DNA from 4 places in the Companilactobacillus sp. y65-5 genome. Region 4 is predicted to be linked to each of the others. Evidence: predicted binding sites of a transcription regulator. Region 4 holds the regulator's gene; each other region holds the start of a gene.
The links. The regulator Rex, encoded in region 4, represses fermentation and respiration genes when NADH is low (regulators of the CRP and FNR family bind a similar motif). The targets are predictions, from matches to a motif close to TTGTGAANTANTTCACAA.
Positions count from the first base shown of each region.

Region 1: a site for Rex is predicted at 1,356-1,373, ahead of AC27FM_RS01595 (NAD(P)-dependent alcohol dehydrogenase). Genes of this name have one in related genera too.
Region 2: a site for Rex is predicted at 1,926-1,943, ahead of AC27FM_RS09825 (class II fumarate hydratase). Genes of this name have one in related genera too.
Region 3: a site for Rex is predicted at 1,551-1,568, ahead of AC27FM_RS05865 (CidA/LrgA family protein). Genes of this name have one in related genera too.

Region 1 is NZ_BAAJOA010000001.1:304,621-307,836, reverse strand. It holds gene AC27FM_RS01600 (ABC transporter ATP-binding protein) at 1-4, opposite strand, end outside; gene AC27FM_RS01595 (NAD(P)-dependent alcohol dehydrogenase) at 183-1,304, opposite strand; gene AC27FM_RS01590 (CvfB family protein) at 1,663-2,526, shown strand; gene xerD (site-specific tyrosine recombinase XerD) at 2,576-3,216, shown strand, end outside.
Region 2 is NZ_BAAJOA010000005.1:122,178-125,393, forward strand. It holds gene AC27FM_RS09820 (flavocytochrome c) at 1-394, opposite strand, end outside; gene AC27FM_RS09825 (class II fumarate hydratase) at 496-1,872, opposite strand; gene AC27FM_RS09830 (flavodoxin domain-containing protein) at 2,070-2,510, opposite strand; gene AC27FM_RS09835 (NAD(P)-dependent oxidoreductase) at 2,514-3,134, opposite strand.
Region 3 is NZ_BAAJOA010000002.1:379,997-383,212, reverse strand. It holds gene AC27FM_RS05875 (LytS/YhcK type 5TM receptor domain-containing protein) at 1-760, shown strand, start outside; gene AC27FM_RS05870 (LytR/AlgR family response regulator transcription factor) at 741-1,451, shown strand; gene AC27FM_RS05865 (CidA/LrgA family protein) at 1,586-2,047, shown strand; gene lrgB (antiholin-like protein LrgB) at 2,044-2,766, shown strand; gene AC27FM_RS05855 (AEC family transporter) at 2,821-3,216, opposite strand, start outside.
Region 4 is NZ_BAAJOA010000009.1:89,927-93,142, forward strand. It holds gene AC27FM_RS12300 (ABC-F family ATP-binding cassette domain-containing protein) at 1-946, opposite strand, end outside; gene AC27FM_RS12305 (redox-sensing transcriptional repressor Rex) at 1,088-1,747, shown strand; gene manA (mannose-6-phosphate isomerase, class I) at 1,776-2,744, shown strand; gene AC27FM_RS12315 (cation:dicarboxylate symporter family transporter) at 2,960-3,216, shown strand, end outside.

The DNA of each region.
Region 1 (3,216 bases), on a different contig from region 4:
GCATAATTATCGACTCCTTTATTTTGATAAGATCAATATATCTTTTTGGGGTCGTCTCTGACAGTATGCAATGTCACATCCTGCAATGACATTTGTCATGAACATAATAAAAACGAAAAAGTCCACTGATGAATTTCTAGTTCATCAGTGGACTTATTATTTTTATTACAGAATTTATTTAATTATTCTCCGGGTTTGTAATCTTTATCAATGATCAAAACAGGTTTGATAGTTTTACCATTGACTGAATCAGCGTTTGCTTCATTGATTTGATCGAAGTCATAGAACTTTTCAGTCAAGTCAAATGGGAACGATCCTTGTTTGTAGAATTCGATCAAGCGAGGGATGTCGACTTGAGGAATGGCGTCACCCATATTCACACCGACAATCTTCTTATCGTCAACACATAGGTCGTTCCATGTGCTGATTTCGATATTGTTTGGTGTTACGGCGATGGTTGCTGTTGTACCACCTTGTGTTAGAGCGGCGATAGAGTCAGTCATAACTTTTGCGATACCAGTTGTATCAACAGCCAAGTCAACGCCTAAACCATTAGTGATTTTCTTGATTGCTTCAACAGCATCTTCTTCTTTACTGTTTACAAGATCAGTTGCACCCATTTTCTTAGCTAATTCAAGACGTTCAGGAATGATATCAACGGCGATAACGTGTGTACAACCTGATATCTTACCAGCCATCATGGCAGCCAAGCCAACGGCACCTGTACCAAAGACAGCAATCGTGTCACCTGGTTTTGCTTTTAGAGTATTGAAGACAGTACCACTACCAGTTACGTATCCGCAACCTAGGGGTCCGAGTTTTCTTAAATCAAGATCTTTAGATACTTTAACAGCATTTCTTTTATCGATAACCGTGTGAGTTGTAAATGATGATTGATTAAACATATCATTCACATGCTTACCATTTTCTGTGAAGTGATCACTACCATCAGGGCGTGTTCCACTCAAGTTTGAGGCAGCATACTTGCGGCATTGTGTTGGTTTACCTTTCAAACAATTATCACATTCGCCACATGAATAGAATGACATAACAATGTGATCACCAACTTCAAAATTGTGGACGTTTTTACCTACTTTTTCAACGATACCTGAACCTTCATGGCCTAGAATAGCAGGAAGGTTGAATCCAGCATCACCTTTACGCAAAGCTTCATCAGAGTGGCAAATACCTGAAGCGACAACTCTAACTTGAAGACCGTCATCTTCCATCTCAGCGAGTTCGATATCATCTCTGATTACAAATGGATCGTTTACTTTATCAACAACAGCGGCTTTAATTTTCATAAATTAAAATCTTCTTTCTGTATTAAAAATATTTTGGAAACGTTTACCACATAGAAAATTATTTCACAATGTATTTGATAATTCAATGTTGAATTTGAAAAAAATTGTGACTTTACACGTGAAAAGTAATTATTCACAAATTTTATGTAAACGTATACCCCTGATGTAAAGGCAATATAAGTGGGTGTTTAAACTAATCAAATTAATAATAAATTTATCAAAAAAATAACTGAAAACATGATACAATTATTCAGCTAAAATAATTATGTAACTCTGAGGATAACTGTTAAAATAGTAACTAGCTAAGAGCATGTGTAATTATTGATTATGATTATTAACTGGAGAATATGGAGAAATTATGGAATTAAAAGATATGTACGGAAAAGTCATGTCAGGAACAGTCACTGACTTGAATAAAGACGAAGCCTTTGTTCAAATTGATGGATATACGTTTTCACTTGAATTAACTGAATTAGAAGAAACTCCTGAATTAGGCGATGAAATAGCTGGCTTTGTTTATGAAAATCAATCACATAAAAATCGTATGACAGTGGATTTACCAACTGTAATGCCGGGAATATGGGATTATGCCGAAGTTACGAATGTTAGAACCGACCTCGGTGTATTTGTGGATGTCGGATTGGTAGATAAGGATATAGTTGTTTCGTTCGATGATCTTCCACTTGAACATTCAGAATGGCCTAAGAAAGGCGACCGCGTTATGGTCAAACTAGATGTTGATCACAAGGGACGACTATGGGGCAAGTTAGCCGACTTGAATCTTTATTTGCAATTAGTTCGTAGTGCAAATGATTCTCTGAAGAACAAAGATGTAGAAGGAACTGTTATCGCTATTAGAGAATCAGGGACATTCGTTATCACAGAGGATTATTATATTGGATTCATTCATGTAAATGAGCAAGATGGACCATTGCACATTGGTCAACATGTTAAGAGTCGTATTATTGGTTCAAGTCATCGTCGTCTCAATTTGTCTATGAGACCACGTGCCTATGAAGAAATCACACCTGATGCACAAATGATCATGGCGGTTTTGGAGCATTCCAGAGATGGGAAGATTCCATATACAGACAAGAGTGATCCAGATGATATCAAAGATTATTTTGGTATCAGTAAAGGTAGTTTCAAACGTGCACTAGGTAGCTTAATGAAACAAAGAAAAATCGAACAAAAAGATGGTTATACCTATCTTAAATCTTAAATAGAGGTGAAAGTTTTTGACAAAAAGCCTAACAATTCATAATCAGACAATGATCGATATGATTTCTGATTATGGACGTTACTTGAGACTGGATAGGGGATTATCTAAAAATACCATTACTTCTTACCAACAAGACTTATTAGAATTCAGTTATTTTTTAGAAGGCAATCACAAGTCACAGTATCCTGAAGATCACTTTGTCATTACTAATTTTTTTGCGGATCAAGACAAAGCTGGTAAGTCTAAAACTACACAGATGAGGATGTTCTCATCATTGAAGCGATTTTATCAGTGGCTGGAATTGATCAATAAAATTCAAGTTAACCCTATGAACGAATTAGATGCACCAAAGAAAGGCCAACATTTGCCGGTGGTTTTATCCATGGATGAAGTCAATCGACTGATTGAATCGCCGGATATATCTACACCGTTGGGCATCAGAGACAGAGCAATTTTTGAGGTCATGTATGCGACGGGATTGCGAGTAAGTGAATTAGTTAATTTATCTATGGGTGATTTACATCTTGACTTAGGCCTGATCAAAACATTGGGAAAAGGTGATAAAGAAAGATTATTGCCAATCGGTGATACTGCAATAACTTGGCTCAAAAAGTATTTTGCGGAAACACGTGAGCAGTTAGTCCAAAGATATGGTGAACAAAAAGAAGTTTTTTTGAATTTCCGTGGTAA
Region 2 (3,216 bases), on a different contig from region 4:
CAGCCAACCAATCGATTGCTAGAGCGCCGTGTGTTGTGAAGAACTTCAATAGCTCAGGATTATTCTTCTTACCGCCACCGACAAAAGTATCGTTATAGAATGCATCCATACTGTCAACAATCTTGTGGTCTAATTGCACTGAAGTTTCGCTGGCGTTCATCCCTGAAGATGCACGAGTAGTATTGCCTCCAATACTGGACATCTTCTCTAAGATGACTGGTGACAATCCGAGTTCATGTGCTTGAATAGCAGCTGTTAAGCCCGTCCCCCCAGATCCTACGATGATCAAATCGTAATGATCTTGCAATTGACTGATATCAGTTGGTTCAAATTTGAATTTTGCGGCTTGTTTTTTCTTGTTAGCCTTTTTGATCTTACTGTGTTTTTTTGTCATTTTTCTTTCCTGCCCTTATTGCTTTTTCAATAATCTGATTTACAAAAGTAGCTCCCGCGCTTACTGCAATCAGTAAAACTCAGGAGCCGATTAAGCCTTGTTTAAATATTTGTCATCTTCAATGGATCAACCCATTCGTCGAATTGTTCTTCAGTAACTAAGCCGGATTTGATAGCAGCTACTTTCAAAGTTGTTCCTTCTTTTTCGGCTGTTTGAGCGATTGTAGCACTCTCATGATAGCCGATGTGTGGTGACAATCCTGTAACTGTCATCAATGATTGATCGACTAATTGTTCCATTCTATCAGCGTTAACTGTTAGACCGTGGATCATCTTGTCAGCGAAGCCTGTCATTGTACCGGTAAGAAGTTCAGCAGATTCGAGGAAGGCACTGATCAAAACTGGTTTGTAGACGTTCAATTCAAAGTTACCTTGACTTGAAGCGATATCTACAACAACGTCATTACCCATGACACGAACGGCTGACATAGTAACAGCCTCAGCTTGTGTAGGATTTACCTTACCAGGCATGATCGATGAACCAGGTTCATTAGCTGGGATATGTAATTCGCCATAACCTGAACGAGGACCACTGGCTAAGAATCTGACATCATTAGCAATCTTCATCAAGTCAGCTGCCAAAGTCTTGATAGCACCGTGAACAACATTCAAGCCTGAGTGAGCAGCTAGTCCATAGAACTTATTAGTATCAGCTGTGAATTCTACGCCGTAAACTTCAGTCATCTTCTTAGCAATGATATCAGCGAAGCCCGGTGCAGCGTTCAAACCTGTACCAACAGCCGTTCCACCCATAGCGAATTCGCCTAAAGTATGATTCAAGCTCTTCAAGTAAGATAGGTCATGTTCTAGCATGCTAGCCCAACCACTGACTTCTTGACCAAATGTTAATGGTGTTGCGTCTTGTAGATGAGTACGACCGATCTTAACTACGCGCCAAAATTCTTCTTGTTTGATCTTTAGTTCGTCGATCAAGTGTTGTAATGAATCCTCCAAGTTGTCCACTGCGACTGAAGCAACGATGCTCATGGCAGTTGGGAAGATATCATTTGAACTTTGACCCTTATTAACATCATCGTTAGGTAGGATCTCGATGTCTGAATTCAATTTAGCAGCCATATGTGCAACTACTTCGTTCGCATTCATATTAGTTTGTGTACCTGAACCTGTTTGATAAACCACTAGAGGGAAGTCTTTTCTCAAGTCTTCGTCGTCTAATGCCAATAACTTATCGATTGATTCCACGATCAAATCAGCTTTTTTAGAATCGATCGTATCTAGTTCTTTATTAGAGATTGCTGCAGCTTTCTTGATTTGAAGCAAAGCCTTGATAACTTCTAGTGGCATCTTCTCGCCAGTTGGGAAATTATTGCGTGAGCGTTCTGTTTGAGCCCCCCATAAGGCGTCAGCTGGGATCTTTACTTCGCCGAGTGTATCTGATTCAATTCTGAAATCTGTCATGTGTGAAACCTCCAATTATTTGTGGTGTGCCTGCAAAATTGCAACCGCTTACCTTGTGATGTTTTTATCATAAATGACCAATAAAGTTATAGTCAAATAAGCTATGCCTCATTAAAAATTATAATGAGGTTGATGTGACGGGATTCATAAGCATAAAAATAAACTCATTATTAATAATAATAATGAGCTTAAAAAAATTAATTTATACTTTTAATCACATAATCACCCAAGCGTTCAACTCGTTGGAAGTCGTCTTCATCAGGATCTTCATTGATCTTGACTGAATCTGCCACTTGTTCACCGTTAGCAGAATTCAATTGCATCGTAAAATAATCGACCGCACGACCGAAGTGTAAGTGATTTTTGGAACTAGAACCGAGCACCGCAAACTTCGTCCGTTCTAAATCTACATCAGCTAGATCCTCATAGAAGTCTTGTGCTTCTTCAGGAACTTCACCCTCACCATAAGTGTAAGTCTCAGCAATGACCGCATCATAGTCGGAGATCTCATATGCGTCAGTATCAGTCATCTGCTCCAAAACGACCTCAGCGTCTTGGCTAACTAAATACTCGGCCAAGTGCTTGGCGATCTTCTCGTTGCGACCACTCATACTAATATAAGTAATTAATATCTTCATCTTCTACCACCTTACACTGATTCGTTCATTTTTATGTTCAGCCTTTTGAATCTCATCGACCATAGCGAGCGCATAATCAGCGTAGCTGAGCTTGCTTTGACCATCGACCGCAGTCGTGAATTCCTCACCAGCTAAGGTATACTTACCAGTCTTTTCAGCTGTTTCATCGAAGTCCGCCGCTGGACTGATATAAGTCCAGTTGATGTCGCTTTGTTTCAATAGATCGAGCGCCTTACCCATTTCCTCACTGAGAGGTTTGACCTCAGCTGGGAAGTCTGCACCTTGGAACAATTGCTCTGTATGCTCAGGATTCATATACAACGAACCTGCACCACCGACGACTAGTAATCTAGTCGTCGAACCGTCCAAGATGTCGATCAAATGTTGTGTAGACGGAACGTATTCCTTCACTAAATCACCGAAGAAGCCTAAAGCATCGACAACTGCGTCGAATCCCTTCAGATCATCGGCAGTGATCTCATAGACATCTCTGACTAGAAAATCCTTTGTGACAGCCTTCTTCTCACTACGTACGATCGAAGTGACTGCGATTCCTCGACTCTCTGCTTCTTTGACGATCAGAGAACCTTCCTTACCATTGGCACCGATAACTGCTATTTTCATAATTAATACCTCCGCTATTATTTACTTTACACAATGAAGTCTCAAAGTTCTATGAATAAGACTTGATATAGTAAAATACTAA
Region 3 (3,216 bases), on a different contig from region 4:
GAAGATGTATTTCACTGATAATAAAATGTTGACACCAGTGGATATCCAATTAGCTGAAGGGTTAGGCTCGATTTTCTCCAGTCAAATTGCCTTAGGAGAAGCAGAAAATCAGTCAAAATTGTTGAAAGATGCTAAAATCAAATCGCTTCAAGCGCAAATCAATCCACATTTTTTCTTCAATGCCATCAATACTATCTCCGCAATGATCAGGATAGACGCCACCAAAGCACGAAGCTTGTTGATCGAGCTAAGTACCTATTTCCGGGCCAATTTGACTAGCATCCGCGAAACAAAAATCAATTTGAGCCAGGAGTTAGAACACGTTGACGCATACCTAAGTTTGGAACAAGCACGCTTTCCAGATAAATATCAGATCGATTTTGACATCGAGACACCTGATTCGGTGATCTTGCCACCATTTACGATCCAGGTTTTATTGGAAAATGCCATTAAACACGCCTTTCATGACCGTAAAAAAAATAATATCGTCAACATTAATGTCACTCATCCCGATAATAATTTGCAGATACAAGTCAAAGATAATGGTTTTGGAATTGATGAAAGTAAACTTGCCCTCCTTGGAAAAGAAGTAGTTCCTTCTGAATCCGGGAGTGGAACGGCATTACAAAATCTCAATCAACGTCTGCAAGGATTATACAATTCTGACGGAAAAATGAAGATTGAAACTAACGAAAATGGAACCAATATCATCGTGACGATTCCATATGAGGAGGCAAACAATGAAAATATTAGTCGTTGATGACGAACCACTTGCACGTGAGGAACTTAAATACTTACTTGAACAAAACTCATTAGTCAGTTTTGTCGATCAGGCGGAATCAGTTGATTCAGCCAAGGACAAATTATTAGGAAACAATTTTGATTTAATATTTTTGGATATCGAATTAGGAAATCAAAGCGGCTTCGATTTAGCAAAAACGCTCAAACAATTAACTAACCAACCTCGAATCATTTTTGCGACTGCATATAATCAGTATGCTTTGGATGCCTTTGAAGTAAATGCTATTGATTATATCTTGAAGCCTTTTGATCCAAAGAGAATCGACCAAGCCTTAGAAAAGGCAAAACCGTTAATAAAAGAAAATACGACGATAATTCAAGAGTCCAATCGTATCTCAGTTACGATCGATGATCGAACGATTGTTTTGAAAATAGCTGACATTTTGTATGTTTATACTGAAGCGGGCAAATTAAACATTACAACTGCCGAACAGACCTATCCAAGCAGGCAAACTCTAGCTCATTTTTTCAAGTCACTTGATCCCAGACAGTTTATGCAAGTTCATCGTAGTTATATCGTTAATGTCTCTGAGATATTGTCTGCAGAGCCTAGTTTTAACAATACTTATTTGTTAACAATGAGTAATCACGACAAGGTTCCAGTCGCTCGATCTTATGTTAGTCAAATGAAAGCTGCACTTGGGATGTAATCGATTGCATTTCAACCGCTCATTTTGTCATTTCATCTCGAATATATGTCATTCTAACCAAAAAAACGCCAATTTGATTGGCGTTTTTGTATACTCTGGTTGTTAAGTAATTCACGTAATTGGAGGATGTTGAAATGACCAAAGAAAAAGAAACAAAACAAAGCGCACCGGTTTTAGTCCAACTTGGGATTTTTTCAGGAGTATTGTTCGTCTCAAGTTTTCTCTCATCACTCTTTCCTAAAAACTTCCCAGTACCAACTCCGGTCATCGGATTAGTACTGTTGTACTTACTGTTGACAACACACATTATCAAACTGGAATGGGTCGACAGCTTGAGTAGCTTTCTAATTAGTATTATCGGATTCCTCTTCATTCCATCAGGAATCTCACTTGCTGGTAGTTTAGGAATCATGCAAGCGCAAGGTCTACAAATTATTACTGTAATAATCATCTCAACCATCATCATGCTGGTTGTCACTACTTACGTAACTTTGTTCTTCATCAAAGTAAAGAGTCATTTGGCTAAACCAAAGGCAAAAACTCGTAAGGCACCAATTTTCATTAAACAACAGATCCAAGGGGGTACATCAAAATGACAACCACATTAGCACTTCCATTTTTCGGAATCTTTTTATCATTATTTGTATTCTTGATTGGACAATATTTATTTAAAAAAACAAATGGATTTTTCATTTTCCAACCGCTATTTTTAGGAACCGTTTTAGGAATATTGATTTTAGTCTTGATCGCTGTTGGTTTAAAAATGCCTGTCGAAAATGTTTATACTAATTTATATAAACCGGGTGGGGACATTGTCTTCTGGTTCTTAGGACCAGCCACTATCGCCTTTGCTATCCCGCTTTACAAACGAAATGATGTCGTTAAAAAATATTGGGTCGAGATCTTACTGTCATTGATCATTGGTACTGCCGTTTCTATGGTCTTGATCATCTTAGTTTCAAAACTTATGGGATTAGATCAAGCTGCAACATTGGCAATGTTACCGCAAGCCGCAACAACTGCAATCGCCCTACCAATTTCAACTGCTATTGGTGGAAGCACAGCAATTACCGCCTTAGCGGTTATCCTCAACGCCGTTATCATTTACGCTTTAGGTGACTATTTGATCAAAATGTTCAAACTCGACAAATCTGACATTGGTTTAGGTCTTGGACTTGGAACTGCTGGACATACGATTGGTTCAGCAAAAGCCTTAGAAATAGGCGCAATCCCAGGATCCATGGCATCAATTTCAGTTATCGTTATCGGAATCGTCGTTGACTTGATTGCTCCAATTTTTGCAAATCTAGTCTAGCAACAGAGCTCAAAAAATAGCATTCAACTAAAAGTTGAATGCTATTTTTGTATATTACTTGATTATCATCATCAAAACTGGAACTACGAATAGGCTCAAAATGGTGGTCTCTGTTACCATAATAGCGGCGTAATTGGCGTCTGCGTGGTATAACTTAGCCACGACAGGTGCGTTGGTCATAACTGGCATGGCTGCTTGAATAATGAAGACTTGTTTCATCAAGGCAGGACCAGGTATGAAGAGGAATAGGGCACTCATCAGTAACGGTGCACAGATGAAGCGTCCGAATAAGATCCCGACATTCTCCTTGTGGAGAGTAACATTGGCTAATCCGGCGTTATAGATCGAGATACCGATGAATAACATTGAGAGCGGGATAGTCAGATTACCGACATATTGCAAGTCTGACATCAAGAATGATGGCAATTCGACGTGCAAGATGACTAGGAT
Region 4 (3,216 bases):
ATGAGAAGTGAACCGAACCTTGATCAGAACCGGGGCGATCCATAATTTCCATTTTTTCCAACTTCTTACGGCGACTTTGGGCCATCTTGGTGGTTGAAGCACGGACAATATTTTTCTGGATATATTCCTCAGTCTTTTTGATCTCAGCTTGTTGTTCTTCATAATGTTTCCATTCTACTTCTTGGTTCTTTTTCTTTTCTTTCAAATAAAAAGTATAGTTACCAGAGTAGTGGATTGAGGAATGATGATTGATCTCAACAATCTCTGTCACGACTTTGTCCAAGAAATACTGATCATGGGAGATGATGACTAAGGCTCCACGATAGTTCTTCAGATATCCTTCTAACCACTCCACAGTATCAATATCCAAGTGGTTAGTTGGTTCATCAAGTAGCAATATATCATGATGTTCTAGCAACATCTTTGCCATTGCTAGTCGTGAACGTTCTCCACCAGATAGCGTAGATATTTTTTCTTGCCAGACTTCTTCCTCAAAGCCAAAACCTTTGAGAACACTTCTGATTTCGGATTGGTATCCGTATCCATTCTCTTGTCTAAAAGTATTTTGGAGTTGATCATATTGTTTTAAGATCTGGTCATAATCACTGACCGAGTTATCGGCTAATCTAGTTTCTAGCTCGTGCATTTGTTTTTCTTGCTTTTTGAGATATTCAAATACTTGTTCCATCTCATCAAAAATTTTATTGTCACTATTCAATCCTGAATCTTGAGCTAGGTAACCAATATTTGTGTCTTTTTTTAGGGCAATGTTGCCACTGTTATAATTTTCTTGATCGGAAATAATCTTCAATAGTGTTGATTTACCAACACCATTACGACCAACGAGTCCGATTCTACTGTTATCTTGAACTTCAAAACTTACGTTAGAAAAAAGTTTTTTCGTTCCGAAATTTTTGGTTATGCTTTGGGCTTGTAATAAAATCAAGTTAATAAACTCCTTTGTATATTCACAATTTTATCATTAATTAGAATTTTCTGCCTTTTCTAGCCGTAAGCTGTTGCGTTTTTTGTTAATATTAATTACTATTATAGTTAGTGAAACTACGCACATAACGGTGGGATAAATATGACAAAAACAACAGTACCAAACGCAACTATTAAGCGTTTACCAATTTATTATCGATACTTCCAATTCCTAAAGGATGAAGGTACCAAAAAAATCTCTTCAGGTGAACTATCTGAAGGTGTAAAAATTGACAGTGCAACTATTAGACGTGACTTTTCATATCTAGGTGCACTCGGTAAGAGAGGCTACGGCTACGATGTTAATGAACTAGTAGCTTTCTTCAAAAAACTCTTGAATCAAGATAAGAGAACCAACGTTGCCTTAGTCGGCGTTGGTAATTTGGGTAATGCCTTATTAAATTATAACTTTTCTCGTACTAATAATGTGAGAATTGCCGCAGCTTTTGATATTGATGAATCAATCGTCGGCACTGTTAAGAGCGGTGTGCCTGTTTATCATGTCAATGAATTGAAGGAACAGCTCAACTTGCAACAAATCGACGTCTGCATTCTAACTGTATCATCTAATGCAGCACAAACAACAGCTGATTTATTGACAGAGGCAGGAGTTAAGGGAATTCTTAACTTCACACCTGTGATCATTAATGTTCCTAACTCGATTCGTGTTCACTATGTTGATTTAGCGAACGAATTGCAAACGCTGATTTTCTTCTTAGATCGTGATAAGTCACTAGAGGAAGAACAGAGCGAGGATCAATAGAGGCAATACAAAATTGGAGGGTATTTGCATGAGTGAACCATTATTTTTAAAACCGGTTTTTCATAATAAGATTTGGGGCGGACGTCGTTTAGAAACTCAATTCGGCTATGACATCCCTGATGGTGATATTGGTGAGTGTTGGGCCATCTCCGGCCATCCTCATGGTCGCTCTGAAGTGAAGAACGGTGAATTTGCAGGTCAATCTGTGGAGGATTTGTGGAACAGTCATTCAGAATTATTTGGCAATCCCAAGGGAAGAGTTTTTCCTTTGCTCACAAAAATCCTAGATGCCAACGCTAGTCTTTCTGTTCAAGTGCACCCAGACAATGAATATGCTTGGAAACATGAACACGAATTAGGTAAGACTGAGTGCTGGTATATCATCGACGCTGAACCTAATTCATATTTAGTCTATGGACATCATGCAAAAACCAGAGAAGAACTAGACCAAATGATCGAGTCAGGCGACTGGGATCACTTATTGAGAAAAGTTCCTGTTAAGCCGGGTGAATTCTACTATGTACCGAGCGGGACTGTCCATGCCTTAAATAAAGGCATCATGGTACTTGAGACACAACAAAGCTCCGATACGACTTATCGTTTGTACGACTATGATCGTGTAGAAAAGAGCACAGGCAAGAAACGTGAATTACATATCAAACAGTCAGAGGATACTATCACAGTACCTAATGAAGATCCAAAACTAGATATTCAAAGCAAAACAGATGGTGAAAATAAATTTACTACTTTCGTTAAGCCACCAATATCACCCTACTTCTCAGTTTACCGTTGGGAAATAAAAGAACCAGTGACATTGCAACATGACATTGGTAAGTATACGTTGGTTTCAGTTCTCAATGGAGCAGGTCAAATCTCTGTTGATGGCACTGACTACGACTTGAAGAAGGGCGATCATTTGATCGTACCTGCGACAGTTGATTCATGGAATATCAGCGGAGATCTAGATATTATCGCTTCAGAATCTGGTGAAGATTAATAAAATACAGAGCACCTCGCTATTTACCTTATTCGTAAATAGCGAGGTGCTTTTATTGTCTAAAATAAATATAATTTTATTTAGTTGGTGGTTTTTCTGATGTGATTATATTTATATTTAAATTAATTTATCGAAAATTATTAATATTATTTTAATATGATTAAATTTACAAAAGTCTGCTATAATAAAAACCGACGTTTTAAGGGGGCATTAAATTGCAAAAGCAAAAGTTTTTTCGGCTTAGTCTAGGCTGGCAAATCATTATCGGTCTAATTCTAGGTATAGTTCTAGGACAGATTTTCTATCACAACAAGGGCGCTATAACAGTCATGCAAAACATCGGAACGATGTTCATCTCGCTGATCCAAATGATCGTCTTGCCTATTGTTATTTCATGTTTGACGGTTGGTATCGCCAATATGGGTGATATCAGAAAATTAGGCCGTATCGGTTTGAAGACTTTGGTGTACTT